Linked DNA regions of Caballeronia sp. TF1N1. The protein of the gene in region 1 interacts with the protein of each later gene in a pairwise test. Links are inferred from orthologs where the notes say so. Each region holds a gene or a part of one and is shown on either strand. Other genes may lie near its edges. The genes, in order: purT and LDZ28_RS15040.

Evidence for each region.
Region 2: the proteins of purT (region 1) and LDZ28_RS15040 interact in binary tests that used the Escherichia coli proteins (3 or more experiments, as listed by UniProt). The link is inferred for Caballeronia sp. TF1N1 from one-to-one orthologs.

What each region holds. Positions count from the first base shown.
Region 1 is NZ_CP084626.1:984,889-1,000,791, forward strand. The notes cover bases 4,871-7,745. They hold purT (formate-dependent phosphoribosylglycinamide formyltransferase), read left to right. Parts: upstream 4,871-5,611; coding sequence 5,612-6,880; downstream 6,881-7,745. Other genes in these bases: LDZ28_RS04550 (META domain-containing protein), read right to left, coding at 4,871-5,316; LDZ28_RS04560 (DUF6726 family protein), read left to right, coding at 6,926-7,081; LDZ28_RS04565 (MliC family protein), read left to right, coding at 7,176-7,508. Also shown: LDZ28_RS04540 (transporter), read left to right, coding at 1-920; more of LDZ28_RS04550, read right to left, coding at 4,744-4,870; LDZ28_RS04570 (DEAD/DEAH box helicase), read left to right, coding at 7,930-9,399; tRNA glutamyl-Q(34) synthetase GluQRS, read right to left, coding at 9,640-10,515; LDZ28_RS04580 (sulfurtransferase), read right to left, coding at 10,536-11,390; dnaE (DNA polymerase III subunit alpha), read left to right, coding at 11,604-15,134; LDZ28_RS04590 (glycosyltransferase family 4 protein), read left to right, coding at 15,134-15,903. UniProt on the Escherichia coli protein: Involved in the de novo purine biosynthesis. Catalyzes the transfer of formate to 5-phospho-ribosyl-glycinamide (GAR), producing 5-phospho-ribosyl-N-formylglycinamide (FGAR). Formate is provided by PurU via hydrolysis of 10-formyl-tetrahydrofolate.
Region 2 is NZ_CP084627.1:211,920-227,810, forward strand. The notes cover bases 8,065-10,927. They hold LDZ28_RS15040 (polyprenyl synthetase family protein), read left to right. Parts: upstream 8,065-8,983; coding sequence 8,984-9,871; downstream 9,872-10,927. Other genes in these bases: LDZ28_RS15030 (aromatic ring-hydroxylating dioxygenase subunit alpha), read right to left, coding at 8,065-8,342; LDZ28_RS15035 (exodeoxyribonuclease VII small subunit), read left to right, coding at 8,652-8,987; dxs (1-deoxy-D-xylulose-5-phosphate synthase), read left to right, coding at 9,951-10,927. Also shown: LDZ28_RS15005 (TIGR00730 family Rossman fold protein), read right to left, coding at 67-816; polA (DNA polymerase I), read left to right, coding at 818-3,556; LDZ28_RS15015 (NAD(P)/FAD-dependent oxidoreductase), read left to right, coding at 3,737-5,110; LDZ28_RS15020 (dienelactone hydrolase family protein), read left to right, coding at 5,295-6,170; LDZ28_RS15025 (sulfurtransferase), read right to left, coding at 6,187-7,056; more of LDZ28_RS15030, read right to left, coding at 7,236-8,064; more of dxs, read left to right, coding at 10,928-11,867; GTP cyclohydrolase FolE2, read left to right, coding at 12,015-12,818; LDZ28_RS15055 (LysR substrate-binding domain-containing protein), read right to left, coding at 12,827-13,744; LDZ28_RS15060 (MFS transporter), read left to right, coding at 13,851-15,095; LDZ28_RS15065 (glutathione S-transferase family protein), read left to right, coding at 15,127-15,753.

The DNA.
Region 1 (15,903 bases):
ATGCGATCACGGGCGACGGACCGACGTGGCTCCATCTCTCGGCCAACGACGATACCGTCGAAGGCTGGCTCGAAGGCGTGAGTTCCATGCCCGATGTCGCGCGCGAATTTCTGAACGGCGAGGACAAACGTCCGCGCGTGCACATGGGACCGAATTTCATGTACGGCGTCGTCGCCGACTTGGAGCTCGTCGCGGCGACGCCCGCGGGCGCGGAGCCGGGCGCACGCGAGGCGATTCGCGCGACTGGCGCGTTGCGCTTTTACGTCGACCGCAACCGCATGATTACGGTGCGCGCGCGTCCCTTGCAGTCGACCGACCGGCTGCGTCATGCCGTGCTCGAAGGCGCGATGTTCCGCGATACCGTCGATCTTTTCGCGGGTCTGATCCGCGCGCTCAACGAGACCTTCGCGGACCGTATCGATGAAATCGGCGACCGTCTCGACGATGTCGAAGAGGGCGTGCTCGAAGGAGGCCATTCGAACTGGCGCGTCGAACTCGGCGTGGTGCGGCGGCGGCTGGTGGAGGTCAAGCGCTTTATCGACCCCGAGCGTAACGCGCTTACGCAACTCGTGACGCGCCGGCTTGAATGGGCCGAACCGCGCTCGATGGAAGCGCTCGTGCAAGCCATTCAGGTGCTCAACGGATTGGGCGGCGGGCTCGAAGGACTTTACGAGCGCGCCAAACTCTTGCAGGACGAAATCGCCGCGCTGCTTTCCGAGGACATCAACCGCAAGCTCTTGTGGCTCGCGATCATGTCCGCGTTGTTATTGCCCGCCACGCTCGTGACGGGCATCTTCGGCATGAACGTCGCGGGCTTGCCGGGCACGCACAATCCCGCTTCGTTCTGGGTGGTGGTCGGCGTGATGGCGGGATGCGCCGCCATCACGATCTTCCTGTTGCGCCGCTTGCGGCTCTGGTAAAAACGCTTAGTCGGCCGGGCCCGGCGGTGCGAGCACTTCGCGATTGCCGTTGCTGCCCATCGAGGAGACGAGCCCGGCCGTTTCCATCTGCTCGACAAGCCGCGCCGCGCGGTTATAGCCAATACGCAGTTGCCGCTGCACCGACGAAATCGACGCGCGCCGTGTGCGCAACACGAACGCGACGGCTTCGTCGTAGAGCGGGTCGGCTTCGGCCTCGGGCGTTTCGCCGAACAGGTCTGGCGACGCGCCTTCGGACGTCGGCCCGGACAGAATGCCTTCCTCGTATTCCGGCTCGCCAAACTGCTTCAAATATTCGACCACGCGATGCACTTCGTCGTCCGCGACGAACGCGCCGTGTATGCGTTGCGGGTAGCCGGTGCCGGGTGGCAGGAACAGCATGTCGCCTGCGCCGAGCAGCGATTCCGCGCCCATCTGATCGAGAATCGTGCGCGAATCGATCTTGGACGACACCTGAAACGCCACGCGTGTCGGAATGTTGGCCTTGATGAGACCCGTGATGACATCGACCGAAGGCCGCTGCGTCGCGAGAATCAGGTGGATGCCGGCCGCGCGCGCCTTCTGCGCAAGACGCGCGATCAATTGTTCGATTTGCTTGCCCGCGACCATCATGAGGTCGGCCAGTTCGTCGATGATCACGACGATGAGCGGCAGCGTCGATAGCGGCTCGGGTGCATCGGGCGTCAGCGAAAATGGATTCGTGAGCTTCTTGCCGGCCGCTTCGGTGGCGCGGATTTTTTGATTGAAGCCCTGCAGATTGCGCACGCCCACCGCCGACATCAGCCGGTAGCGCTTTTCCATTTCGCCGACACACCAGTTGAGCGCGTTCGACGCGAGCTTCATGTCGGTGACGACGGGTGCGAGCAGATGCGGAATGCCTTCGTAGACGGACAGTTCCAGCATCTTCGGGTCGATCATGATGAGGCGCACGTCCTCAGGCGTCGCCTTGTAGAGCAGCGAAAGGATCATTGCGTTGATCGCGACCGACTTGCCGGAGCCCGTCGTGCCCGCGACCAGCATGTGCGGCGCTTTGGCAAGGTCGGTGACGACCGGATTGCCGACGATGTCCTTGCCCATCGCGATGGTGAGATTCGACTTCGACGCGCGGTACACGTCCTGTTCGAGAATCTCGGAAAGACGGATCATCTGGCGTTTCGCGTTCGGCAGTTCGAGGCCCATGCAGGTTTTGCCGGGAATCGTTTCGACGACGCGGATCGACGTAAGACCGAGGCCTCGCGATAGATCCTTCATGAGGCCGACGATCTGACTGCCGCGCACGCCGAGCGCCGGGTCCACTTCGAAGCGCGTGATGACGGGGCCAGCGGATGCGCCGACGACCGTGACGGGCACCTTGAATTCCTGCAGCCGTTGTTCGATTAGCTGGCCGGTTTCGGCGAGTTGCTGTTCGGAGACGGGTTCGGCGTCTTCGGATGCGGGTTCGAGCAGGTCGAGCGTGGGCAATTCAACTGCGGATGCGTGCGGCGCGTGGAATTCGAATTCGGTGGGCGCGAAACCGCGTACCGGCGGGCGCGGGGCGCTTGCTGGCGACGTTGTTGCGGCGGGTGGCGCTTCGGCTTCGGCCTCTTGCAACGGGACGGCGACGGAGAAGCGCACGATGTTCGATGGCTTTTCCGGCGCGTCGAGGGCTTCCTCGCGCGCGGTCTCGTGGACGGGAGACGTCGAAGCGCTTTGGATCGAGTCATCTCGAAGCGACGCGGGCGCGTGCCGCACGGTGCCGTCGCGCGGCAATGCGGGTGCGCTTTGGCCGGTTTCGTCGCCAGGCAACGTGGATGTGCTTCGGAATGTGTCGTCGGGAGGCAATGCCGTCGCGTTTCGCACGGGATCCGCACCAGACGGGGCGGGCTGGTCGCGAGCATCGTCGAATGCGTCCACGAGCGGCGGCGGCTCGTCCATCGGCAGGAACGACGGCAGCGGAGGTGGCTCGTATCTCGGCGACGATGACGGCTCGTCCAGCCACGGCGGTGCAGGCGTTTCGGTGTGACGCGTTGGCTCGACGAAGTCAGGCTCGATGCGCTCCGGCGTGAACTCGCGATGACTCGGTGGCGTAGCGGGCGTTGCGGGCGCTTCCAGCGAAACCGCTGCCGGTGCTTGCGACGCGACATTGGCTCCCATGCGTGAGAAAACGAGCGTGCTTGCCCCAACGGAGGTGGCATCGTCTGAAATGGCGCTGTCCGCGTTCAGTCCGCCATCGATCAACGTGTCCGCTGGCTTCGGAGAGAAGTCGACAGGTTCCGTACTCGTTGGCGCTCGCGTCACGGCGTCGCTCGCAGATTGCGATGCGACTTGCGAGCCAGACGCTGCGGCCATATCCGCCACGATCGCTTCAGGTTCACGCGCGAGCCCCGTTCCGGCGAGCGACGTCCATAACGCGGCGTTCTCCTCGATAGATCGCAGCGTCGCCTGAACGGACTCGGGCGGCGGAGGTGGTTCGAGCGGCGGAAGTGCCGAACGCGCCAGCGCGTCGGCGGGCGTTGGCAGCGAACGCCCAGCAAAGTCACGCGTGGCCGGTGTTGCGGTCGGACGAGCGGGCGGCGTGCGCCGCACGAGCCCAGGCGAAGTCTGCCCCGCACGACTTTGTGCGGGCATCGGACCGCGTGCATTGCCTCCTGCCGATACTGAAGCGGTGCCGCCCCGGGCCAGTGCAGCCGATGCAGCCGGAGCCGCACCCGCCCGAGAAATATTCCCGCGCGGCTCGACCGCAACCGATGAGGCAGTACTGCGCGACGCAGAAGCCGCAGCCATTCCCGCGGAAGCTCGCGCCGACGCTGTCGTGCCATTCGCGCCTTGTGCCGGCCGCGCGCCTGGCGACACCGAGGCACGCGGCTGCGTGGACGGATTCAACCATCCACCGGGCGCGACCGGCTCGATGGGCATCGGCCGACCGGACGCGCTCTCCGCTTCGAACGAGGATCGGCTGAGACGCACGGCGGCATAGTTGGTCGATGCGGTATTCCTCGCTGACGCCTGATCGCGATTCGCGCCGCTCTTGCCGATCGAAGGCGGACGCCACGCAGTAGGCCGCCGATAGCGTCCGCGTTGCTTGCCGGTTGGCAAACCGAGCGTGGGCTCATCTTGCGCCACGCGCACGGACGAGGCATCGAAACGATCCGCGCCGATGCCGCGCACGGGGATCTCGCGCGCCGTCTTGGTCTTGTCGCGCGCACGACGCTCGAACCAGCCGGATGCATCGCGTCGCCCACGGCGTTCCTTCTTCGGCTGCGGTTCGCGCTCGTTTTTTTCGGGTGGTGTCAGCCAGCTCTTCGGCAAATCGAAGCCGAACGCTTCATCGAACCAGATCAGCACCGAGCGCCACGAGAACTCGACGAGCCACGGCGCGAACATTGCCAGCACGAGGGCCGCAACGGCAATCGCGCCAGCCGGATAAGCCAGATTGACGAGAAGCAAGGCAAGCGCCCGACCACCGCGATTGATATTCGCCTGCGTTTCGACGCCACTTGCAAGCAGGCCTTCGAGCACGCTGCTCGACAGCAATACGCAGATAAAGCCGACCCACAGCCGGATCGTGCCGGGGCCGCGCAGTCCGCTGCCGCTCGGGAGCACCGATTTCACGATGCGCCAGAGGAGCGGAAGGATCCAGACGACTGATGCACCGAACCAGCCGAGAACTACCATTTGCATGCTAGAGATAGAACCAATGTTGGGTGAGACGTATGAGACAGGACCAGACTCGCTGCCCGCTTCGGACGCGTGCGCGTTCAACCAGGCAGTTTAACGGTTGCGGCGTGCGCCGATAGGTATGGCGCAAGCACGCAACACCTCGCGCTTACTTTGGCCGCGGCGCGAACGTGAGCACCTGTCCATCGACGAGCGTCAGTTGCAACGCTGGCGGCGGGTTCATCTGAACGCCGCTTCTGGCGACATGTGCGAGTCCATCCAGATACGGCTGCTCCAACGCACCGCCCGTGCCGGAGACGCAAGCCATGCGCGTACCGGCAAGCGGACCGAACGTGAGCTTGCCGTCTTTCAGGTCATAGGCGCCCGCGAAGCGGTTGCAACCGGAAAAGCCGCTCGCGCGCCGATGGCCGCTCGCCGTCGAAAAGTCGAGCGTGATGGGCTGTGCGCCGCTCGCGTCCTGAGGAAGCGCACGCGGCTTGCCGCTTGCATCGGTCCAGCGCGTGAGCTGCCATTGCGTGTCGTCGAGCAATTGCGTGGCGGCGGGGTTGTAGGGATCGGTGGGCGGCGCGCTCGCGTCGGGATGCTTGGGGAGCGCGCAGCCGGCGATGAAACCCGTGGCGAGCAGCAGCACACCGGCGCGCCGCGATGCACGTGTGAGCCACGCCGGCGCTCCCCGAAAAAGCGGCGACGAAGACGGTGTGCGGATGAAGTGCGTGGGCATCGGGGAGTCCTGAACTGGCGAAACCGTAAGGGTATCGCACTCGTCCTACGATTTGTCCAGCGCTCGATGCAACAAAATGATCGGCAGCGCTTTCCTCCCGTCGACGATCTTCGAAAAGCACGCGAATGCCTTGCAACTGAGCAGCGATACCGCTTGTCATACTGCTCTTGGCGCCTGTCAATAGACCGAATGGCAGAGCTGTTGCACTAAGCGGTGCGTGTTAACATCCGGGCCATTCTCGCCTCATCGAATGTTCGAGCAACAGGCGCCACCGAATCCGATTTCTGGAGCACTCATGCACACCGACTCGCAACGCGACCCCGCTACCGGCACGAATGCAGCGACCGACGTCGAGCGCCGCATCGGCACGCCGCTTTCGGCGCATGCCACGCGCGTGATGTTGCTCGGCGCGGGCGAGCTCGGCAAGGAAGTGATCATCGCGTTGCAGCGGCTCGGCGTCGAGGTGATCGCGGTGGATCGCTATGCGAACGCGCCGGGGCATCAGGTCGCGCACCGGGCGCATGTCATCGACATGACCGATGCCGTGGCGCTGCGCGCGCTCGTCGAGCAAGAGTCGCCGCATCTGATCGTGCCCGAGATCGAGGCAATCGCCACCGACGCGCTCGCCGACATCGAAGCCGCTGGCATTGCCACCGTGATTCCGACCGCGCGCGCCACGCAGTTGACGATGAATCGCGAAGGCATTCGCCGCCTGGCCGCCGAGACGCTTGGCTTGCCGACCTCGCCGTACGCGTTCGCGCAGTCGCTCGAAGAGATGAAGGCGGCGATCGCGAAGATCGGTTTTCCGTGCGTGGTGAAGCCCGTCATGTCGTCCTCGGGCAAGGGACAATCCGTGCTCGGAAGCGACGCGGATGTCGAGCCCGCCTGGAACTACGCGATGGCGGGCGGGCGCGTGAACCACGGGCGTGTGATCGTGGAAGGGTTCATCGACTTCGAGTACGAAATCACGCAACTCACCGTGCGCGCGGCCGACCCCGCGACCGGCGAGACGGCGACCTTTTTCTGCGAGCCTATCGGCCACGTGCAGGTGGCGGGTGATTACGTCGAATCCTGGCAGCCGCAGGCGATGAGCGCCGTCGCGCTCGCCCGCTCGCGCGATGTCGCGGCGAAGGTGACGACCGCGCTCGGTGGACGCGGCCTCTTCGGCGTGGAACTCTTCGTGCGCGGCGATGACGTATGGTTCTCGGAAGTCAGTCCGCGTCCGCACGACACGGGTCTCGTGACGCTCGCCACGCAGCGTTTCTCCGAGTTCGAACTGCACGCGCGCGCCATTCTCGGCTTGCCCGTCGATACCGCGCTGCAAACGCCGGGCGCATCGGCGGTGATCTACGGCGGCCTCGACGAAGCGGGTATCGCCTTCGAAGGCGTGGCCGAAGCGCTTGCGGTGCCGGGCGCGGATCTGCGCCTCTTCGGCAAGCCCGAGAGCTTCGCGAAACGGCGCATGGGCGTCGCGCTCGCTACTGGCGTCGATACCGGCGAAGCGCGTGAGCGCGCGAAGCTGGCGGCGTCGAAAGTAAAGCCCGTATCGAGTCGACCGGGCTGACCATCGCCTGCAAATGGCAGGGAGAAGATAGTGAAGCGAATCATCATGGCCGCGTTGATCGTGGCGTGCGCGGGACTTTCGGGTTGCGGGCTGGCCGCGGCTCCGTGCCGGATCGCGTCAGCGGGTTTGAAGATCGTGCCGGTGGTCGGCCATGTCGCGGCCGCGCCCACGGACGCCTGCGCGGACGTGATCGATCCATGATCTTCGGGCCATCCATCAAGGCTCGCCGAGCCGCTTCCCACGATTTCCGGACTCGATGATGAAACGATCTCTCGTACTTTCGGCCGCGCTTCTTATGGCGTCCTCGATCGCCACGACCGCGCGAGCGATGCCGCTCACCGTGCCGCAAATCCAGACCGCCTCGACGCAGACCACGCGCTACGACTGCAAGGACGGCAAGAGCGTGTCGGTGCAATACACCAACGCACGCAATCACCAGAGCTTCGCGGCATTGACGGTGGATGGCCGCAAACTGCTGTTCGTCAACGTGATCGCGGGTTCCGGGGCCAAATACGTCGCGGATCAATATACGTGGTGGACCAAGGGACCGCAGGCCAATCTCTATGACGAGATGGCGGCCAAGGACTCGCCGCCGCTGCTGGCCGATTGCGAGGCGCACAACAAGTAAGCGCGGCCCACGTCGTGCGCCTCTGTCTCATGAAGCGCGGAAAGGGGCGGATCGACGCCGGATGCTACAATGTGCGGCTTTCCGGCTAAGATTTTTGCCCTGCAGCGTCGTGGTTCGCATCGGCTCGCGTGGCCTTCCACTTGAGCGTGCGTCGGCCGCCTTGAAGGCGTCATCGAAGCCGTGTTCCATCGCAGCGGGCCTTGTGCCCGAACCTGCGGCGTTCCGCAGGCCGCGACCATCGGCCGAATCTGCGTCAGGCGCTCGTTTTCCTGCCCGGCGCGCTTCAAGTGCATGGCAAGCGCCGCGCACAAATGCTTGCGCGGACAACCCTCCGCGTCACCGAAATACTCACGCGTAATCGACCGAACGCCCGCTTACGCACCGCTTCAAGCGGATTTTTAGCGAAAGCCCAATAGTCACCATGTCAGATTCCGTCGCCACGAACCCGTCCACCGCGCCTACGTTCGATCAGTTCGGCCTGGCCGCCGACATCCTCAAGGCAGTGAGCGAGTCCGGCTATACCACGCCCACGCCGATCCAGGAGCAGGCCATTCCCGTCGTGCTCGCGGGCCGCGATGTGATGGGCGCGGCGCAGACCGGCACGGGCAAGACCGCGAGTTTTTCGCTGCCGATCATCCAGCGTCTTTTGCCGATGGCCAATACGAGCGCCTCGCCCGCCCGCCATCCCGTGCGCGCGCTGATGCTTACGCCCACGCGCGAACTCGCCGATCAGGTTGCCGCCAATGTGCAGACCTACTCGAAGCACACTGCATTGCGCAGCACGGTAGTGTTCGGCGGCGTCGACATGAATCCGCAGTCGGATGCACTGCGCCGTGGCGTGGAGATTCTCATCGCGACGCCGGGACGTCTGCTCGATCACGTTCAGCAGAAGACGCTCAATCTCGGCCAGGTGCAGATGCTCGTCCTCGACGAAGCCGACCGCATGCTCGACATGGGCTTTCTGCCGGACCTGCAGCGCATTCTGAATCTGCTGCCTAAGGAGCGTCAGACGCTGCTGTTTTCGGCGACGTTCTCGCCTGAAATCAAGAAGCTCGCGGCAACTTACTTGCGCAACCCGCAGACCATCGAAGTCGCGCGCAGCAACTCCACCGCGACCAACGTGCGGCAGATCGTCTTCGAAGTGCACGAGAGCGACAAGTCGGGCGCCGTCGCGCAACTGATCCGCCAGCGCGGATTGAAGCAGGTCATCGTGTTCTGCAACAGCAAGATCGGCGCGAGCCGGTTGGCGCGCGTGCTGGAACGTGATGGCATCGTCGCCACCGCGATTCACGGCGACCGTACGCAAGGCGAGCGCATGCAGGCGCTCGACGCGTTCAAGCGCGGCGAGATCGAAGCACTCGTCGCAACCGACGTGGCCGCGCGCGGGCTCGACATCGCCGAATTGCCGGCGGTCATCAACTTCGACTTGCCGTTCAGCGCGGAAGATTACGTGCACCGTATCGGTCGCACGGGGCGCGCGGGTGCGTCGGGCGACGCGTTGTCGCTGTGCAGCGCGAACGAACGCAAGCAGCTTGCCGACATCGAGAAGCTGATCAAGCGTCCGCTCGAAGTGATGACGCTCGAAGTAACGACGCCAGTGCGCCGTGAAGGCGCGCGGCGCGACGAGCGGCCGGTCCGCCCGGAGCGCAGCGAACATCGGCATGGCGCGCGGGAAGAAGCGGGTCCGCGCCGGCGCACGTCGGGGTCGTCGTATGATCGGCCGCGCGGGCGTCAGCAGCCGGTGGACGAATTCTTCCTCAAGCCCTACGAGCCCTCGCCCTCGGCGGTGAAGCGGCATGAGGAAAGCGTCGAGCCGGAGCGCAAGAGCGCGCCGAAGCAGCCGTTGGCCGCGTTGCTTGGCGGGTTGGGTGCGTTGCGTAAGTCGACTTGAGTTGGCGCGTGAAGCTCTAAGAAACGGTGGTCTCTGCGACTGCCGTTGAACCGTTGGGAACGGTACGTGTGGGATGAAAAGGGCAACCGGTTAGGTTGCTTTTTTTTGTGCCGCTCTTTGACCACTTAAAGGCCGCAGCCAAAGTCCTGACGCGACAAAAGGCCCAATCTCGTACCGCACTCGTCAGTCGAACGCTTACGCGGCGCGAGCTATTCGCCCCTCAAAAGCGAACGCATGCCGCTAAGTAATCCCGAACCGACGCGCCCACTGCGCGGTCGCATCCGCATAAAACGACTCGAGCGAACCGGCGGCGGCCACGTCGATACTCAAATGCCGCGCCGCCTGCACCAACGCATCCAGCGGCGCGTCACGACCAAGCGGCGCCGCGCCCGTCTGCTTGCTGAGTTTCTCGCCCGCATCGTTGCTGACGACAGGCACATGCAGATACGACGGCGTCGGCACATCGAGACATTGCTGCAGATAAATCTGCCGCGCGGTCGAATCCAGCAGGTCTGCGCCGCGCACGACATGCGTAATGCCGGCCGAAGCGTCGTCGACGACGACAGCCAGTTGATACGCCCACAGCCCATCCGCACGCTTCAAGGCAAAATCGCCGACTTCGGCCGCAAGATCTTGCGTTTGTATTCCCTGCCAGCGATCCACGAAACCGACGCGCCCCGCGTCGCCGCCCGGCACGCGCAGTCGCCACGCGCGCGCGGGACGGCCATGCAAGCCGCTTCGACAAGTACCGGGATAAGCGAGCGTCGCGTGACGCGCATGCGCATGAACGAGCGAGTCGGCGATCTCGCGTCGCGTGCAGCCGCAGGGATAAACGAAGCCGGCGGCAAGCAAGCGCTCGAATGCATCTTGATAAGCCGCGTCGCGTTGACTTTGCCAGACCGGCGGTTCGTCCGAATGCATGCCGAAATGCGCGAGCGTTGCGAGAATCTCGTCGGCCGCGCCGGCCACCGTGCGCGGTGCATCGACATCTTCTATTCGCACGATCCAGCTACCGCGATGCGCCCGCGCATCGAGAAGACTAGCAAGCGCGCTGACGAGCGACCCCGCGTGCAGCGGCCCGGTGGGCGAGGGCGCGAAGCGGCCACGGTAAGTCATCTACAGGGCTCGTTCAAGGTTTAGGCGGCCTTCGCATCCGGATGACACGCGGGGCACGTGGCGCCCGGCACGTACAACGGCGACTGCTGATCTTCCACGCTGACCACCGCGCGGCAGCCGAAGCATTGCGAAGTGGAGGTCTGCTGCAGGTTCGGATCGAGCGCCGTGCGGTAGTCGAACACAAAACATTCGCCCGAGTAATGCGCGCCGCCCACTTCCTCGAAATATTTGAGGATGCCGCCCTCGAGTTGATAGACGTGATCGATGCCCACTTCCTTCATGTGAATCGCAGCTTTCTCGCAACGAATTCCGCCCGTGCAGAACGACACCACCGTCTTGCCTTCCAGATCGGCACGGTTTTGTTCGATCACCTCGGGAAACTCGCTGAATTTCGTGATGCGGTAGTCGAGCGCGTGGTCGAACGTGCCGACGTCCACTTCGAAGGCATTGCGCGTGTCGAGCATGACGACCGGACGGCCTTCGTCGTCGTGACCACGGTCGAGCCAGGCCTTGAGCGTCACCGGATCGACGGCGGGCGCGCGGCCGAGTTCGGGCTTGATCGCGGGCTTCTTCATGGTGATGATCTCGCGCTTGAGTTTCACCAGCATGCGGCGAAACGGTTGCTTTGCGGAGAGGCTTTCCTTGAATTGCAGATCGGCGAAGCGGTCGCCGAAGAGCGCGTCGCTCCGAATGTAATCGATGAACTCGCGCACCTCCGCGACCGGCCCCGCGATGAAGAGGTTGATGCCCTCCGGCGCGAGCAGAATCGTTCCCTTCAGGCCAAGCGCGCTGCAGCGTTCGGTGACGAGCGGGCGCCACGCGGCGCTGTCGTCGATGGAAACGAATTTGTAGGCGGAGAGGTTCAGAATGCTCATGATCGGATAACGGGGCAAAGCCGGTAAAAAGGGCGGCAAAAAGCGGATGCTGGGACGCCGCGCAACTCCGTATTATCCCGCAAATGGCGCAGGTCTTTTCGCAGGCGCGGGCCGCCGCGTTCGCGCCGTTTGCGCCAGCGCAATTTCGAGAATCGCCGAGGGCTTGTCCGTTCGGCTAACGCGCGCCCCTTAGCCGTTTTCGCGATGGGCCGCATGTACAATATCGTCATGTCAGATCCCCGCTTCGTTCATCTTCGCGTCCACTCCGAGTTCTCGATTGCCGACGGCATCGTGCGGCTGGACGACGTCGTCAAATCCGCCGCGAAAGACGGTCAGGGCGCACTCGCGCTGACTGATCTCGCCAACGCGTTCGGCCTCGTGCGCTTCTACAAGGAAGCGCGCAGCAAGGGCATCAAACCCATTGCCGGCTGCGATGTCTGGATCACCAATCCCGCCGATCGCGACAAGCCTTCGCGGCTGATCCTGCTCGTGCGCGACAAGACCGGCTATCTCAACCTGTGCGAACTGTTGAGCCGCGCGTGGCTGACGAATCAATATCGCGGGCGCGCGGAAGTGCTCGTCGAATGGCTCGAAGAAGGGCTGGCTGAAGGTCTGCTCGCCATTTCCGGCGCGCAGCAGGGCGACATCGGCATGGCGTTCGCGGCGGGCAACGCGGCAAGCGCGCAACGCAACGCCGAACGCTGGTCGGCGCTCTTTCCGAACGCGTTCTACATCGAACTGCAGCGCGCCGGTCAGCCGGGCGAACAGGCTTATTTTCAGGAGGCCGTCGCGCTCGCCGCAAAGCTCGGGCTGCCTGTGGTCGCCACGCATCCGCTGCAATTCATGACGCCCGACGACTACACCGCGCACGAAGCGCGCGTGTGCATTTCGGAAGGCGATATCCTCGCCAATCCGCGTCGTCAGAAGCGCTTCACGACCGAGCAGTATTTCCGCACGCAAGACGAAATGTGCGCGCTTTTCGCGGATATTCCTTCCGCGCTTGCCAACACGGTTCAAATTGCGAAGCGCTGTAATCTCACGCTCGAACTCGGCAAGCCCAAGCTGCCGCTTTTCCCCACGCCGGACGGCCTCACGCTCGACGACTACCTCGTGCAGTTGTCGAAGGAAGGCCTCGAGGTGCGGCTCGCGCAGCTTTATCCCGATGAAGCCGAACGCGAGGCACAGCGCGAGACTTATTACGCGCGGCTCGAATTCGAGTGCGGCACGATCATCAAGATGGGCTTTCCGGGCTACTTCCTGATCGTCGCCGACTTCATCATGTGGGCGAAGAACAATGGCGTGCCGGTGGGTCCCGGCCGCGGTTCGGGCGCGGGCTCGCTCGTCGCTTATGCGCTCGGCATTACCGATCTCGACCCGCTGCGCTACAACCTGCTGTTCGAACGCTTCCTGAATCCCGAACGCGTGTCGATGCCCGACTTCGACATCGACTTCTGTCAGGAAGGGCGCGACCGCGTCATTCAGTACGTGAAGCAGAAATATGGCGCGGACGCGGTTTCGCAGATCGCCACCTTCGGCACCATGGCGGCGAAGGCGGCGGTGCGCGACATCGGCCGCGTACTCGATCTCGGCTACATGTTCACCGACGGCGTCGCCAAGCTCATCCCGTTCAAGCCGGGCAAGCACGTGACCATCGCGGACGCGATGAAGGAAGAGCCGACCTTGCAGGAGCGCTTCGACAACGAAGACGAAGTGCATCAATTGCTCGAACTTGCGCAGCGCGTGGAAGGGCTCACGCGTAACGTCGGCATGCACGCGGGCGGCGTGCTGATCGCGCCGGGCAAGCTCACCGATTTCTGTCCGCTCTACACGCAGGGCGAAGACGGCGGCGTGGTCAGTCAGTACGACAAGGACGACGTGGAAGCCGTCGGTCTGGTCAAGTTCGACTTTTTGGGCCTGACTACGCTCACCATCCTGGACTGGGCCGAGCGCTATATTCGCCGGCTCGATCCCTCGAAGAAAGACTGGAATCTCTCGCAGGTTCCGCTCGACGACCCGGCTTCGTTTTCGATCCTCAAGAAAGCGAATACCGTCGCCGTGTTCCAGCTGGAAAGCCGCGGCATGCAGGGCATGCTGAAGGACGCGCAGCCGGACCGCTTCGAGGACATCATCGCGCTGGTGGCGCTGTATCGTCCGGGCCCGATGGACCTGATTCCGAGCTTCTGCGCGCGTAAGCACGGGCGCGAGATCGTCGAGTATCCGGACCCGCGCGTCGAGCCCGTCCTGAAGGAGACCTACGGCATCATGGTCTATCAGGAGCAGGTGATGCAGATGGCGCAGATCATCGGCGGCTATTCGCTCGGCGGCGCGGACTTGCTGCGTCGCGCGATGGGCAAGAAGAAGCCCGAAGAGATGGCCGTGCATCGCGAGTTGTTCCGCGAAGGCGCGGCGAAGAACGGTCTCACCGCGCAGAAGGCGGACGACACCTTCGACCTCATGGAGAAATTCGCGGGCTACGGCTTCAACAAGTCGCACGCGGCGGCTTACGCGTTGCTCGCTTATCACACGGCGTGGCTGAAGGCGCACCATCCGGCGGAATTCATGGCGGCCAATATGTCGCTCGCCATGGACGACACCGACAAGGTCAAGATTCTCTTCGAGGACTGCATCGGCAATGGCATGGCCGTGCTGCCGCCGAACATCAATCAGTCGGCGTATCGCTTCGAACCGGTCGCCGAAGCGGACGGCAAGCGCTCGAAGACCATTCGCTACGGTCTGGGCGCGGTGAAGGGCAGCGGCCAGAACGCAATCGAGGAAATCCTGCGTGCGCGTGAAGACGGGCCGTTTGCGGATCTCTTCGACTTCTGCGAGCGGATCGACCGGCGCGTCGTGAATCGCCGCACGGTCGAAGCGCTGATCCGCGCGGGCGCGTTCGACTGCCTGCACGAGAACCGCGCGCAACTGCTGGCCTCCGTGCCGCTCGCCATGGAAGCCGCCGATCAGGCCGCCGCCAACGCCATGCAAGGCGGTCTCTTCGACATGGGCGACGCGCCGCTCGAAAAGCATCGGCTCGTCGATGAACCCATGTGGTCCGACAAGAAGCGCTTGCAGGAAGAAAAAACCGCGCTCGGTTTCTATCTGTCGGGCCATCTCTTCGACGCCTACAAAGGTGAAGTGCGCCGCTTCGTGCGGCAGAAAATCGGCGAACTGAAGGAAGGGCGCGACAAGCTCGTCGCGGGCGTGATCTCGACCACGCGCACGCAAATGACCCAGCGCGGCAAGATGCTGATCGTCAATCTCGACGACGGCACCGGCCAGTGCGAAGTCACCGTGTTCAACGAGCAGTTCGAAGCCAACAAGGCGCTCTTCAAGGAAGACGAGTTGCTCGTGGTGCAAGGTCAGGCGCGTAACGACGCCTTCACCGGCGGCATTCGCTTTACCGTCGATACCGCGATGGACCTCGAACGCGCGCGCAGCCGCTACGCGCAGTCGGTAAAGGTCGAGATGAACGGCAACGCGGATTCCTTGCGTCTGCGCCGCGTGCTCGAAGCGCATGCGGCGGGTGCGGAAGCGCCGGCGGCCGTGGCGCCGGCCGCGCGCGAGAACGGCAGGCAGCGCCAGTCCGCACCCATCCCGAACGGCTTGAACGTGAGCATCGTTTATCGCAGCGAGCATGCGGAAGGCGAAGTGCGGCTCGGCGATGCCTGGCGCGTCAAGCCCACCGACGAACTCATCACCGCGCTGCGCGGCGAGTTCGCGGGCAGCGCAATCGAAATCGTCTACTGATGCGCATCGGTATCTCGGCGAACGCGCTCAAACTGAGCGGCGGGCTCGAACGCTACGCCATGGACCTGGTGCGCGGTCTTGCCGCCGCCGGCTTCGAGGGTCGCCAAAAGCCCACGTTCTTTGCCCGCAAGATCGACTCGTCGTTGCCGGAGAGCAAGCTCGTCGAGGCGCATCGCATCAAGGTGTCGTTTCTGCCGGGCAAGCTGCGCGACGTGTATTTTTCGTGGGCGCTCAAGCGCGCGCGCAATAAGGCCAGGGTCGACGTGCTGATCGGCTGCAATCGCGTGGAAGGCTCGGAGATTGCCATCTGCGGAGGCACGCATATCGGCTTTCTGCGCGCAACCGGGCGTCGCGAAAAGCGGTCGGATACGCGGCAGATCGCGCTCGAACGCAGGCAGTATCGGGACGCGCGCGTGATCGTCGCGCACTCGGACATGATGCGTAACGAGCTTCGCGGGCTTTACGGCATCGACGAACGGAAGATTCGCGTGCTTTATCCGCCCGTGGATGGCGCGCGTTTCGCCTTAGCCGATGAAACCTCGCGCGCCCGTCTGCGCGAACGGTTCGGTTTCAAGGAAGACGAAATCGTGCTGCTCTTTCCTTCGAGCAGTCACGAGCGCAAGGGTTTGCCGCTGATCGAGAAGGCGCTCGGCGGCGCGGGCTTGCCGATCGTGATCGCCGTCGCCGGGCGCGCGCCCGAGAAGAGCGCGCCGAACGTGCGCTATATCGGCTACGCGAAAAATATCGAGGACGCTTATCGCGCGGCGGA
Region 2 (15,891 bases), on another replicon or contig:
AAGCGAGCCTACTAAGAATTTGCGGACGCCTGACACCGCATCCGCAGTTCAGCCCGCTCAAGACAATCACAAATAAAACATCCGGTCCTCATCCGACTTACCTTCCGCCGGTTGCTCTGCTGCGCCTTCGCGATCTTCATAGAAGCGCAGCACCGCATCGAGCACTTGATCGGGGTCGTCGATCACTTGCATTAGTCCAAGATCTTTTTCGCCGATGACGCCATTGGTCAGCAGCGTGTTCTTGAACCAGTCGAGCAAGCCGGCCCAAAATTCGGCGCCCACCAGCACGATAGGCACGTGGCGCGACTTCTTGGTCTGAATGAGCGTGAGCACTTCGGCCAGTTCGTCAAGCGTGCCGAAGCCGCCCGGCATCACGACGACCGCATCCGAATTCTTGACGAACGTGACCTTCCGCGTGAAGAAGTGACGGAAGCGCAGCGAGATGTCCTGCCATTGATTGCCCGACTGCTCGTGCGGCAATTCGATGTTGAGACCCACCGACGGCGACTTGCCCGCATGCGCGCCTTTATTGGCTGCTTCCATGATGCCGGGACCGCCGCCGGAGATCACGGCAAAGCCTGCATCCGAGAATTTTTGCGCGATTTCAATGGTCCGCTGATAGTACGGCGACTCGGGTTTGAGACGCGCGGAACCGTAGATGCTGATGGCAGGACGGATCTCCGAGAGGTACTCGGTAGCCTCGATAAACTCTGCCATAATCGTGAACATCTGCCACGATGCGCGAGCCTTTTTGGCCGTCGCGCGCTCTTGATCTGCGAGCGATCGCAGACTCGGAATCACTTTTCTCTTGTTCATAATGCCTGAAGAACGAAGTCTTGAAGGTAAGACCCTGCTATTGGTCGACGGTTCTAGCTACTTGTACCGGGCTTACCATGCCATGCCTGACCTGCGCGGCCCCGACGGCGGGCCGACCGGCGCACTGTATGGAATGATCAACATGCTGCGACGCCTTAGGCGTGAAACCAATGCAGAGTATAGCGCGTGCGTCTTCGACGCCAAAGGCAAGACGTTTCGCGACGACTGGTACGCCGACTACAAGGCCAACCGGCCTTCCATGCCCGAAGACCTTTCGAAGCAGATCGAGCCTATTCACGTCGCCGTGCGTGCGCTCGGCTGGCCGCTCGTGATGATCGAAGGCGTCGAAGCCGACGACGTCATCGGCACGCTCGCGGTTCAGGCCGAAAAGCGCGGCATGAAAGTGATCGTCTCGACGGGCGACAAGGATCTGGCTCAACTCGTGACGGATCATGTCACCCTCATCAATACGATGACCAACGAAACGCTCGATCGCGCCGGCGTCATCGCCAAGTTCGGCGTGCCGCCGGAACGTATCGTCGATTATCTTTCGCTCATCGGCGATACGGTCGATAACGTGCCGGGCGTCGAAAAGTGCGGTCCCAAGACTGCGCTCAAGTGGCTCACGCAATACGACTCCCTTGATGGCATCGTAGAACATGCGGGCGAGATCAAAGGTGCGGTAGGAGACAATCTGCGCAAGGCTCTGGACTTCCTGCCCATGGCTCGCAAGCTCGTTACCGTACACACGGAATGCGACTTGGCGTCGCAGATCGCGTCGATCGACGAAACGCTCGAAAGCCGTCCCGAGTCGCGCGACGAGTTGCGCGACGTGTTCCTGCGTCACGGCTTCAAGACTTGGCTGCGCGAAGTCGAAATCGCGGATGCCGTCGAAGGCCCGACCGACACGCCGCCCGCCGAAGTCACGGAGATCGTCCACCACTACGAGACGGTGCAGACGTGGGAACAGTTCGGCGCGTGGCTCGAACGCATCGATGCCGCCGAGATCACTTCGTTCGATACCGAAACCACCGCGCTCGATCCGATGACCGCGCAGATCGTCGGCTTGTCCATCTCGGTCGAACCGGGTCATGCCGCATATGTTCCGCTCGCTCATCGCGGGCCGGACGCACCCGTGCAACTGCCGCGCGATGAAGTGCTCGCGAAGCTCAAGCCGTGGCTCGAAGACGAATCGAAGAAGAAGGTCGGCCAGCATCTGAAATACGATGAGCAGGTGCTCGCCAATTACGGCATCGTCATGCGCGGCGTCGAGCATGACACGTTGTTGCAGTCGTACGTGCTGGAGTCGCATCGGCCGCATGACATGGACAACCTCGCGCTGCGGCACTTGGGCGTGAAGACCATCAAATACGAGGACGTCGCGGGCAAGGGCGCGTCGCAAATCGGTTTCGACGAAGTCGCGCTCGACAAGGCGGCCGAGTATGCCGCCGAAGATGCGGACATCACCTTGCGTCTGCATCAGGCGCTTTATCCGCAAGTCGTGCAGGAAGAGGGCTTGTTGAAGGTATATCGCGAGATCGAATTGCCGACTTCGCGCGTGTTGCGCAAGATGGAGCGCAACGGCGTGCTGATCGATCGCGCGAAGCTCGACACGCAGAGCAACGAGATCGCCAAACGGCTGATCGACTTGCAAACGGAAGCCTATGAACTGGCGGGCGGCGAATTCAATCTCGGGTCGCCCAAGCAGATCGGACAGATCTTCTTCGAGAAACTCGAACTGCCGGTGGTGAAGAAGACGCCGAGCGGCGCCCCTTCCACCGACGAAGAAGTGCTGCAAAAACTCGCCGAGGATTATCCGCTGCCGAAGGTGCTGCTCGAACATCGCGGGCTTTCGAAGCTCAAGTCCACTTATACGGACAAGCTGCCGCGCATGGTGAATGCATCGACGGGACGCGTGCATACGAACTATGCGCAGGCTGTCGCGGTGACAGGGCGCTTGTCGTCGAACGAGCCGAACTTGCAGAACATTCCGGTGCGAACGGGCGAAGGCCGGCGCATCCGCGAGGCGTTCATCGCGCCGCCGGGTTGCAAGATCGTATCGGCGGATTACTCGCAGATCGAGCTGCGCATCATGGCGCATATCTCGGGTGACAAATCGTTGTTACGCGCGTTCAAGGAAGGCGAGGACGTGCACCGCGCGACCGCGTCGGAAGTATTCGGCGTGACGCCGATCGAAGTGTCGAACGACCAGCGTCGTATCGCCAAGGTGATCAATTTCGGCTTGATCTATGGCATGAGTTCGTTCGGGCTCGCGTCGAATCTCGGCATCACGCGCGACGCGGCGAAGCTTTATATCGACCGCTATTTCGCGCGTTATCCGGGCGTTGCCGACTACATGGAGCGCACACGCGTGACCGCGAAGATGAACGGCTACGTGGAGACCGTGTTCGGCCGGCGTCTGTGGCTGCCGGAGATCAACGGCGGCAGTGGTCCGCGTCGTCAGGCGGCCGAACGCGCGGCCATCAACGCGCCCATGCAGGGAACGGCCGCTGATCTCATCAAGTTGTCGATGATCGCGGTGCAGGACTGGATCGAGGCTACGAAGATCCACGCGAAGATGATCATGCAGGTACACGATGAACTCGTGCTCGAAGTTCCCGAAGAGGAACTGCCCGAAGTCAGGAAGCGCTTACCCGAATTGATGTGTGGCGTCGCCAAGCTGAACGTGCCGCTCGTGGCTGAGGTGGGCGTCGGCAATAACTGGGAAGAAGCACACTGAGCAAAAAGAGCGCGGTGAATGCCGGGCATGCGAGGCCGGCCATTGCAAGTGCGCCGCGCGTTCAAGCAGAATGGTTTTTGGAAGGTGAGACATCGGGCCGACATGTCGTCGAACGTACGTGCGGTCCGAGGCTCGGTAAGTTGATTACTCCGCGTGCGGAGAAAAATTCGGGAGAGCTTTATGCATCGATTCATCATCGTCGGCGGAGGGGCCGGCGGTCTCGAATTGGCGACTCGTCTCGGCGACCGTTTCGGTACGACGGACAGTAAAACGGCACCGCGTGCGCAAGTCACGCTGGTGGACCGTAATCCCACGCATATCTGGAAGCCGCTTCTGCATGAAGTGGCCGCAGGCAGCATGGACCCGTTCACGCAGGAACTCGAATACGCCGCGCAGGCCATGTGGCACGGCTTCGAGTTTCAGCAGGGCGAGTTGATTGCGCTGGACCGCGCGACAAAACGCATTACCATCAGCGCGTTGCGCGACGACGAAGCGGGCGAGGTCTTGCCGCAGCGCGAACTGGAATACGACACGCTCGTCATTGCCATCGGCAGCACGACGCATTTCTTCGGCGTCGAAGGCGCGCAGCAACATTCCATCGCGCTCGATACAGTTGGCCAGGCCGAGCTCTTTCGCAAGCGGCTCATCGCGGCATGCATGCGCGCCGAGCACTTTGCGCCGGAACCGGTGGCGGCGGGCATCGACGATTCCGAAGGGCCGCCCGTGCCGCTCGGTTCGCCGAACGCGCCGCGCATTCAGGTGGCGATCGTCGGCGCGGGTGCGACGGGCGTGGAATTGTCGGCGGAACTGCGCAACACGGCGCACGTGCTTTCCGCGTACGGTTTGCACAAGCTGGATCCGAAGCACGACATCGGTATCGTGCTGATCGAAGCGGGGCCGCGCATTCTGCCCGCGCTGCGCGACACGGTATCGACCGCGACGGCCGAGCTATTGACGAAGCTGGGCGTGTCCTTGATGACGGGCGAAACCGTCGCGGAAGTCTCGCGCGATTCCATTCGCACGGCGAGCGGCAAGACCATTCGCGTAGACCTCACGGTGTGGGCGGCGGGCATCAAGGCGCCGGCCATTCTCTCGCAGCTCGACGGCTTGCCGACCAATCGTCTCGGCCAGCTCATCGTGCGCCGCACGCTGCAAACGGAAGCCGACGACAACATATTCGCCCTGGGCGATTGCGCCGCGTGTCCGTGGCCCGGCAACGAGCGCGGTGTGCCGCCGCGCGCGCAGGCGGCGCATCAGCAGGCGAGCTTTCTCTTCAAGGCTTTCGAGCGCCGCATGAACGGCAAATCGCTGCCGGAATATACGTACCGCGATTTCGGTTCGCTCGTGTCGCTCGGTCGCTATAGCGCGGTCGGCAGCCTGATGGGCGGGCTCATCGGCGGCAACATGATGATCGAAGGCCTCTTTGCGCGCTTCATGTACATGTCGCTGTATCGGCTGCATATCGCCGCGCTCCACGGCTACGCGCGCATGGTGCTCGACACCATCGCGCACTGGCTGCGCCGGTCCACCGCGCCGCGCGTCAAGCTGCACTGAGCTGCATCGACGCTGCAAAGCTGTTTAGAATGAGCGGCGCGCCTTGTGATATGTCGGGCGCGTTCGCTTGGGAGTCGTACAGCGCCGCGCGTCGTGAAGCCTTGAACACACTCGCGCGGTTCCAGAATCCATGCCGCCGGCCGCGCGAATCGACGCCTGCCGGCGCTTGCCGCGGGAGCTTTGCATGCTTACCCCTGAAGTCGACAGCCTCATTCCCCATGTTCCGTTCGACCGTCGCAACTTCATCAAGGCAGCTTTCGGCACAGGCTTCGCAGCGTGCGTGCTGCCCGTGTCGGCACAAACCATTCATACCGATGACGCGGGTCTCGAAGCCGGCGCCGTGGGCGTGCGCGGCGCGGATGGCGTGCTCGTGCCGGCGTATCGCGCGCAGCCGAAGGGCAAGACGCATCTGCCGGTCGTCATCGTGATCCACGAGATTTTCGGGGTGCACGAGCATATCGCCGATGTCTGCCGGCGCTTCGCCAAGCAAGGCTATCTCGCCATCGCGCCGGATCTCTACACGCGTCAGGGCGATGCCTCGGCGTACAAGTCCATGCAGCTTCTCAACGAGCAGCTTGTCTCGAAGGTGCCTGACTCGCAAGTGATCTCGGACATCGACGAAACCGTCAAATGGGCGGGCGAGCACGGCGGCGATCTGAAGCGGCTAGGTATCACCGGGTTCTGCTGGGGCGGGCGCATTACGTGGCTTTATGCGGAGCACAATCCGCACGTGAAGGCGGCGGTTGCATGGTACGGGCGCGTCACGGGGAACAAGACGGCGAACACGCCGAGCAACCCGATCGACAACGCGGCCGAACTCAATGTGCCTGTGCTCGGGCTATACGGCCGGCAGGATCAGAGCATTCCGCAGGACACGCTCGAACAGATGAAGCAGGCCGTGGCGAATGGCCAGCCGAAGGCGCGGGAGTCGCAGATCGTCGTGTATGACGACGCGCCGCACGCGTTCTTCGCGGATTATCGGCCGAGCTATCGCAAGGAAGACGCGGAGGATGGCTGGAAGCGCGCGCTCGCGTGGTTCCGCGAGCACGGCGTCAAGTGACGGGGCTTTACGAGCCTCAAGGTTTCGCGCCGGTCGCAACGGGCCTGCCCGGATCGGCGCTCCATTCGCTCCACGATCCCGGATACAACGCCGCGCCGTGCAGACCGGCAATCTCCATGGCGAGCGCGTTATGACATGCCGTCACGCCCGAGCCGCATTGCAGCACGATGCGGTCGGTGGGCGTGGCGCCGATCAGCGAGCCGAACGCATCGCGTAATTCGTGCGCGGTCTTGAAGCGGCCCTCCGGCGTCAAATTGTCCTTGAAGAAGCGATTCAGCGCGCCGGGAATGTGACCGCCGACGGGATCGAGCGTCTCGTTCTCGCCGCGATACCGGTCCGCGGCGCGCGCATCGATTAGCAGATGGTCGCGCGTGCCGATGCTGCGTTCGATCGCCGGAGCATCGATGGTGACGGCAAGCGGCGCGGCGGCCTTGAACGTGCCGTTTGTCTTTTGCGGCGCGACGGTATCGAGTGGCTGACCTGCTGCCTCCCACGCGGGCAAACCGCCGTCGATCAGCGCGACGGAATCGTGACCGAGCCAACGCAGCAGCCACCACAAACGTGACGCGTACATGCCGCCTTGCGCGTCATAGGCGACGACTTGCTGGCCTTCGTTTAGCCCGAAGCTCGCGAGTTTTTCGACGAGCGCGCCGCGTTCGGGCAACGGATGACGTCCGTTCGACCCCGTCTTGACGCCGGACAAGTCGCGGTCGAGATGAAGATAGTGCGCGCCCGGAATATGACCTTGGGCATAAGCCGCTGCGCCGGATTCAGGCGCGGCGAGGTCGAATCGGCAATCGAACACGAGCACGCTGCCGGGCGCGGCGGCGAGCCGTTCGGCAAGATTCGTCGCCGAGATGAGCGTGGTGTAGTGGGTGTGCGGCATGACGGCTCCTGTGTCGGACAGAGTGTGCGCTTCGGCGCGCGACCCCGATCCCTTGCAAAGCGTCCGCGCCCGGTCGTGTCAATCGCCGCGCGCGTGAAGTGGGATACAGCTAGTCTAAACAAAAAGGCGGACTCGAAAGCCCGCCTTTTCATGATTCCCGCGCGATAGCCGAGCAACGTTCAGATAGCCCCGAGCTGATGCCGCAGAAACTCGTGGAAATGCTGCATGCCGGATTCCATCGGGCTCTGGTACGGCCCGACCTGATTCTCGCCACGCGACATGAGCGCGCGCCGGCCGGCGTCCATGCGCTCGGCGATTTCATCGTCCTCACGCGCGGTTTCCATATAGGCCGCACGTTCCGCCTCGATAAACTCGCGCTCGAAAAGCGCAATCTCCTCGGGATAGTAGAACTCGACGATGTTGGTCGTCTTCTGCGTGCCCTGCGGGATCAGCCACGACACCACCAGCACGTGCGGATACCACTCGATCATGAGACCGGGGTAATACACCATCCAGATGGCGCCGAATTCGGGCGGCGTACCGTTACGGAAGCGCAGGACTTCGTCGTGCCACTTGCGATAAGTCGGGCTGCCCGGCTTCTCCAGATTTTTGTGCACGCCGACGGTCTGGACGCTGTACCAGTCGCCGAATTCCCACTCGAGGTTGTCGCACGACACGAAGCTGCCGAGTCCCGGATGGAACGGCGCGACGTGATAGTCCTCCAGATAAACCTCGATGAAGGACTTCCAGTTGTAGTTGCACTCGTGCACTTCGACGTGATCGAACATATAGCCCGAAAAGTCGAAATGACGCGCCGTGCCGAGTTTCGCGAGATCGGCCGCGACATTGCGACCCGCGGCCTCGAAGAGAAGGCCTTGCCAGTTTTGCAGCGGCGTGGCGCCGAGATTCAAGCAGGGCTTGTCGGCGAAATGCGGCGCGCCGAGCAACTGCCCGTTCAGATCGTACGTCCAGCGATGCAGCGGGCAGACGATGTTGTCCGCGCTGCCGCGACCGTTCAGCATGATTGCCTGGCGATGGCGGCACACGTTCGACAGCAATTCGATATTCGACTGCTGATTGCGCACGAGCACGCGCCCTTCGCCCTCGCCAGGAAGCGCGAAATAGTTTCCCGCTTCGGGAACCATGAGTTCGTGCCCGACGTAGCGTGGACCAAGCTTGAAAAGTGTTTCGATTTCGCGCGTAAGAAGCGCTTCGTCAAAGTAAGCCGTGACTGGCAACTGACTGTGAATGGCATTCAGTTGCAATGCATTGCTCAGATTGGACATTCCCACTCCCGTTAAGACGTGAAAGCAGTGAACAACCCAACCATCGAAGATTCGATTTAGGGAGCCCGCGATTATACCGAAATCCGCCACACTCGGGCGTATAAGGTCTTGATTTGGGTATAAATTGTTGCAGGAGTTCCGTTCAAAGCCGGCGCGAGGGCGTCGCGTCCATACGCCGGGCGGCTGTGGCGCAAGCTCAAGGATTAGCCGTCTCCACGCTTTGCGACGGACGTGTTTCGGGTCGAAAAACTGGCTTTTGCCGTAGAATGTGCGACTTGGTTCCAAAATACATTTGCACATCCACGATTCATGGCGAAGACCGCTGTCCCCGATACACGCGAAGAAACCGGTGCAGGCGCGCTTGCCAACGACGCCGCGCCGCTTCCGGAAAACTACGAAACAGCGCTCGCGGAACTCGAATCACTCGTCGGCCGCATGGAAGCGGGCGCGCTGAGTCTCGAGGAGTCGCTCGCGGCATACCGGCGCGGCGCCGCGCTTGTGGGCTTTTGCCAACAACAGCTCGAAAAAGTCGAGCAGCAGGTGCGCGTGCTCGATGGCGAGACGCTCAAGCCGCTGCCCGTCGAGGTACAGCGCGCGACCCAGGGTGCAGGAGCCACCAACGACCGAGGGGACGACGACCTATGAGCTTCGAACAATGGATGCGTGCCACGCTCGATCGCGTCGAGACCGCGCTTGAGCACTATCTGCCGGGCACGGACATCGCGCCGGCGCGTCTGCACGAAGCCATGCGGTACGCGGTGCTGGGCGGCGGCAAGCGTGTGCGGCCGCTTCTCGTGCACGCCGCGGGCGAACTGACCCACGCGAGCGCGCCGGCCGTCGAAGCGGCAAGCGCGGCGCTCGAAATGATTCACGTCTATTCGCTCGTGCATGACGATATGCCCGCAATGGACGACGACGCGTTGCGTCGCGGCAAGCCCACGGTACACGTGCAATATGACGAAGCGACGGCACTGCTCGTCGGCGACGCGTTGCAGTCGCAGGCGTTCGTCGCGCTGACATCCGAAGGCAATGGTCTGAGCGATACCCAGCAGGCCGCGCTCGTGCGCGAACTGGCGCTCGCAAGCGGCTCGCTCGGCATGGCAGGCGGTCAGGCCATCGATCTCGAAAGCGTCGGGCGCAAGCTGTCGCGGCCGGAGCTCGAAACCATGCATCGCAAGAAGACGGGCGCGTTGCTGCGCGCCTCGGTGCGCATGGGTGCGCTCGCGGGCGAACGTCCGGACGCCAAGGCGCTCGCGGCGCTCGATCATTACGCCGCCGCGGTCGGCCTCGCGTTTCAGGTGGTGGACGATATCCTCGATGTCACGGCGGACTCCGCCACGCTTGGCAAGACCGCGGGCAAGGATGCGCAGCACGACAAGCCCACGTATGTTTCGATCATCGGGCTGGACGCGTCGCGCGAACTCGCCGCGCAACTCGGCCGCGATGCGCACGCTGCAATAGAGCCGTTCGGCGCGCGCGGTCAGCGCCTGGCCGAACTTGCCAACCTGGTTGTGAACCGGGTGCACTGAACGTTGAATGCGTGACGAACCCCACGGCGCAATGACCGCGTTGAACGAATCACGCCAGTTTTCCTAAAATGGGACGACGATGTACGACTTGCTGAAAACCATCGACGATCCGGCCGACCTTCGCGCCCTCGATCGACGCCAACTGCAGCCGCTTGCCGACGAACTGCGGGCCTACGTGCTCGACAGCGTGTCGCAGACGGGCGGCCATCTCTCGTCCAATCTCGGCACGGTAGAGCTGACGATCGCGCTGCATTACGTATTCGATACGCCGAATGACCGTATCGTCTGGGACGTCGGCCATCAGACGTATCCGCACAAGATCCTGACAGGCCGGCGCGACCAGATGCACTCGTTGCGTCAGTTGAACGGCATCTCGGGCTTCCCGCGCCGCAGCGAGTCGGAGTACGACACGTTCGGCACGGCGCATTCGAGCACGTCGATATCGGCGGCGCTCGGCATGGCGATCGCCAACAAGCTGCAGGGCGACAACCGCTATTCCATCGCCGTGATCGGCGACGGCGCGATGACCGCGGGCATGGCCTTCGAGGCAATGAACAACGCCGGCGTCGCCGACGACGTGCCCTTGCTCGTAATCCTCAACGACAACGACATGTCGATCTCGCCGCCCGTGGGCGCGTTGAATCGTCATCTCGCCCGTCTGATGTCGGGCCGCTTCTACGCCGCCGCGCGCGCCGGTGTCGAACGCGTGCTGCGCGTCGCGCCGCCCATGCTCGATCTCGCCCGCAAGCTCGAAGAGCACGCGAAGGGCATGATCGTGCCAGCCACGCTCTTCGAAGAGTTCGGCTTCAACTACATTGGGCCGATCGACGGTCACGATCTCGATTCGCTCATTCCGACGCTGCAGAACATCAAGGAACTGCGTGGTCCGCAATTCCTGCACGTCGTGACCAAGAAAGGCCAAGGCTACAAGCTCGCCGAAGCCGATCCGGTGCTCTATCACGGTCCCGGCAAATTCAATCCGGCCGAAGGCATCAAGCCATCGACGGCGCCCTCGAAGAAAACCTACACGCAGGTGTTCGGCGAATGGCTGTGCGACGCTGCCGCGCAAGACTCGCGCGTGGTTGCCATCACGCCTGCCATGCGCGAAGGCTCGGGCATGGTCGAATTTGAAAAGCGCTTCCCGGATCGTTATTACGATGTCGGCATCGCCGAGCAACATGCGGTGACATTTGCGGGCGGCTTGGCTGCAGACGGCATGAAGCCCGTCGTCGCCATCTACTCGACTTTCCTGCAGCGCGCGTACGACCAGTTGATCCACGACGTCGCACTGCAGAATCTCCCGGTGGTGTTCGCCATCGACCGCGCGGGTCTCGTCGGCGCGGACGGTGCAACGCACGCGGGCAATTACGACCTCGCGTTCCTGCGCTGCATCCCGAACATGACGGTGATGGCCGCATCCGACGAAAACGAATGCCGTCAGATGCTCTACACCGCGCTTCAGCAGCCGAACCCGACAGCCGTGCGGTATCCGCGTGGCGCGGGCACGGGCGTGGCAACCGTCAAACAAATGACCGCCATTCCGCTTGGCAAGGGCGAGGTGCGCCGCGAGTCGTCGCAGAAACTCGGCTCGGGCAAGCGCATCGCCGTTCTCGCGTTCGGCACCATGGTCGCGCCGTCGCTCGTTGCCGCCGAAGAGTTGGATCTGACGGTGGCCAACATGCGCTTCGTGAAGCCTGTCGACGCCGACTTGCTGCGCGAACTCGCCGCCACTCACGACGCGCTCGTGACCATCGAGGAAGGCGCGATCATGGGCGGTGCGGGTTCGGCATGCGTCGAAGCGCTGCTGGCCAGTTCGGTCGTGAAGCCCGTGCTTCAGCTTGGTTTGCCGGACGTCTTCATCGATCACGGCGATCCCGCTAAGCTGCTTGCAAGCGTCGGTCTGGACGGCGCAGGTATCGCGAAATCCATTCGCGAGCGCTTTCTCAACGCGGTCGTGAGCGCCCAGCCGGGCAAGCTGGAAAAGCGCGTCGCCTGACGTTTCAGCCTAACGCGGCGCGCTCGGGGCGCGTCGTGCTTTGCACTTAGTCTCTACACGGCGCGGGCCGCAATCCGCGCCGTGTTCGCTTACGAGTTATGAAGCGCGCTTTCAGGAAAGACCGCGCGAGCCCAAGGACAAGAATCAATGAACCAGATGAATCCCGCCTTCGTGATGCCCGACGTTCAAAGCACGCCTGATACGCGTCAGATCGCCATTGCGCGTGTCGGCGTGAAGGGAGTGCGGCATCCGTTGTCGGTGCGGTCGGCAAACGGCGTGCAGCCGAGCGTTGGCGTATGGAACCTCGATGTGCATCTGCCCGCCGAGCAAAAGGGCACGCATATGTCGCGTTTCGTCGCGCTGCTCGAGGAGAATCGCGAGCCGCTCGATCAAACTTCCCTGCGTGCGCTGCTCGTCTCGATGCTCACGAAACTGGAGGCGCATTCCGGCCGTATCGAAGTGAGTCTGCCTTACTTCGTCATGAAGACCGCGCCGGTGTCGGGCGTGCAGAGTCTTCTGGATTACGACGTGAGCTTTATCGCTGAAAAGCGCGACGGCGAAACGCGCATGACCATGAAAGTGCTCGTCCCCGTTACGAGCCTTTGTCCTTGCTCGAAGAAGATTTCGCAGTACGGCGCGCACAATCAGCGCTCGCACGTGACCATCACGGCGGAGTTGGCGGGCGAAGTCGCGGTGGAAGAACTGGTGCGAATCGCCGAGGAAGAGGCGTCGTGTGAATTGTGGGGCTTGCTCAAGCGGCCCGACGAAAAGTTCGTGACCGAGCGTGCGTATGAAAATCCGAAGTTCGTCGAGGACCTCGTGCGCGACGTGGCCACGCGGCTGAATGCCGATACGCGCATCATCGCTTATGTGCTCGAAGCCGAAAACTTCGAGTCGATCCACAATCACAGCGCGTATGCGGTGATCGAGCGCGACAAGCGCCTCGGTTGAGCGAAGGCTCAAGCCGCCACGGTTTGAGTCGATGCGTGCATTTCGCGCACCGAATCCATCACGAGTGACGCGAGCCGGTCGACCACGGGCGATCCCACGCCCGATCCGCGATGCAGCGCGAGCGGAATCGACGGCAGCGACGGTAAGCCGCTCTCATCGCATTCGAGGGCGCGCACCGTGGTTGGCACGCCATAGGCCGTGCGCACCGTCACGCCGAGACCTGCGGCGGCGGCCGCCCACAATCCCGACAGACTCGGACTCGTGAACGCGATGCGCCACTTGATGCCCGCGCGATCCAGCGCTGCGGCCGCCGCGCTGTGAAAGAGACACGGGCGGTCGAACGCGATCAACGGTAGCGGCTCGTCCGGATCGAACTGCCACGGTACTGTCGATGACACGATCCAGCGCATCGGCGGCGCGGCGATCGGTTGAGGGAGGCTGGTCGCGTTGCCAACGTCGGTTGCGCTGCCTGCGCCCCAGACGAGCGCGAGATCGAGCTGACCCGACTCGATGCGCTCCAGCAATTCGGTGTTGCGCGCCACCCGCGCTTCGATCCGCACTTTCGGATGCGCCCGCGCAAAGCGGCCCAGCACTTCCGGCAGCAAAACTTCGCCGAAGTCTTCCTGCAGACCGAGCCGTATCCAGCCTTCGAGATCGACGCCGCGCACCGCGACCGCCGCTTCATCGTTCAATTCGACGAGACGGCGCGCATAGGCGAGCATCACCGCGCCCGCGTCGGTGAGCGCGAGCCCACGACCCGATTTACGAAAAAGCGGCGTGCCCGCCTGCTCTTCCAGCTTGCGGATCTGCGCGCTGACGGCGGAAGTCGAGCGACCGACGCGGTCTGCGGCCTTGGCGAAACTTCCCAAGTCCATGCCCGCGACGAAGCTGCGAAGGACCGCGAGGTCGAACGTGGTTTGAGTCATGGCAACAATCCTGTTTTATCGAACGATCGATGCAAAACTTTGCTATTTTCAGGATGATCGTATGCCGTCACACTGGGTTCAGTCAAATTGAGAACAGGGTGGCGACATGGCAACTCCTTTAACTTTGAACGCAGCGTCGCGTTCGAGCGCGCATCGATGGAAAGTGCTCGGCGTGGGCGTTGCCGCCAACGCGAGTTTTTCGGCGGCAATCGGCGGCATTCCGACGACGGCCGTCTGGATGCGCAGCGGCTATCACTTCGGCAACGGCGAAGTCGGACTCGTGCTCGGCGCGCTCGGGCTGGGGCTTGCGGTATCGGAACTTCCTTGGGGATTGCTCACCGACCGCTGGGGCGACCGGCCCGTCTTGCTGACGGGACTGTTCGCGACGGCTGCCGTGCTGCTCGGCATGAGCGTCTTCGCGGTGCCGTCGGGCTTCGGCGCGGCGCCCGCGCTCGGCTGGCTCGTTTTCGCGATGTTCCTGCTCGGCACGCTCGGCGGCAGCGTCAACGGATCGAGCGGGCGCGCGGTCATGGCGTGGTTCGGCGAAGGCGAGCGCGGTCTCGCGATGAGCATCCGCCAGACCGCCGTGCCGATGGGTGGCGGTCTGGGCGCGGCGTTGCTGCCGTGGCTCGCTTCATCGCACGGTTTTGGCGCGGTGTTCGGCACGCTCGCCGCAATGTGCGCGATCTCGGGCGCATTCACCTGGCGCTGGCTGCATGAGCCCCCGGAAAGGCCGCATCGCGCGGACGCGGGGGTATCGCAGGCAACGACGGCTGCGCCGTTGAGAGATGCGCGGATCTGGCGCGTGGTGCTCGGTATTGGCGTGCTGTGCGTGCCGCAATTCGCGGTGCTGACCTTCGCGACGGTTTTCATGCACGACGCGGGACACTTCGGCGTCGCGGCGATCAGCGCGACAATGGGCGCGCTGCAACTCGGCGCCATGGTCATGCGCGTCTGGAGCGGCCGTCATACGGATCGTCGCGGCAACCGGCGCGCGTATCTGCGCGGGTCGGTGGTGGTCGCGTCGGTGTCGTTTGTGGCGTTGGCGGTGGCGACCGCGCTGGGCGTCGCGAAGCTTCCGTACTTGCTCGCGGCGATGCTGGTCTTCGCGGGCATTTGCGTATCGGCATGGCATGGGGTGGCGTACACCGAACTCGCCACGCTCGCCGGCATGCAGCGCGCCGGCACGGCGCTCGGCATGACCAACACGGCCGTCTACGTGGGCTTGTTCGTGACGCCGCTCGTCATTCCGCATGTCCTGGCGGCGACTTCGTGGCCGGGCGTGTGGCTGCTGGCGGGCGTGTGCGCGTTGCTCGCGTGGCCATTGTTTCCGAAGCCCGCGCGCGCTTAAACTGTTCGACCCGAACTTTGCGGAGTGCGTCGTGATTCTCATCGGCCAATACGATTCCCCGTTTGTCAGACGCGTGGCCATTGCGCTGAATCTTTATGGCATTGGCTACGAGCATTGGCCGTGGTCGACTTTCGGCGATGCCGGCAAGATCGCGCCGTTCAATCCGCTCTCGCGCGTGCCGACGCTCGTGCTGGAGTCGGGCGACACGGTGATCGAGAGCGCGACGATCCTCGACTATCTCGATGAACTCGCCGGCGACGACCGCGCGATGATTGCGCAAAGCGGCGCGCAGCGTCGTGCGGCGCTGAAGGTGTGTGCGCTCGCGACGGGTCTCGCGGACAAGGCTGTGGCGCTGGTCTACGAGCGCGTGATGCACGCGGAAAAGTCGCAGGCTTGGGTCGAGCGCTGCACGGGGCAGATCGAACGCGTGCTCGACGTGCTGGAAGCGGATCGCGCGGCGCGTCCGACGCCTTTCTGGTTCGGCGATGCAATCGGTCACGCGGATATCGCCGTTGCGTGCGCGCTGCGGTTCGTGCGCGAAGCGCATGGGGCGTTGGTCAGCGGGAATCGCTGGCTGGCGTTGATCGCGCATGGCGATCGGTGTGAGGCGCTGCCGGCGTTCGGGGCGGTTGTGCAGGCGTTCGATCCGCCGAAATGAACGTTGCAGCGACGCTCTTTTCCTCATTTGGCGATGCAGTGGCCGCGCGAATATCGCCGTTGCGTGCGTGCCGCCCGTTCGCGCAAGGCACATGCGTCGCTAATTCGTGAGCGCGTTGGCCGGCGTTGGTCGCGTGTT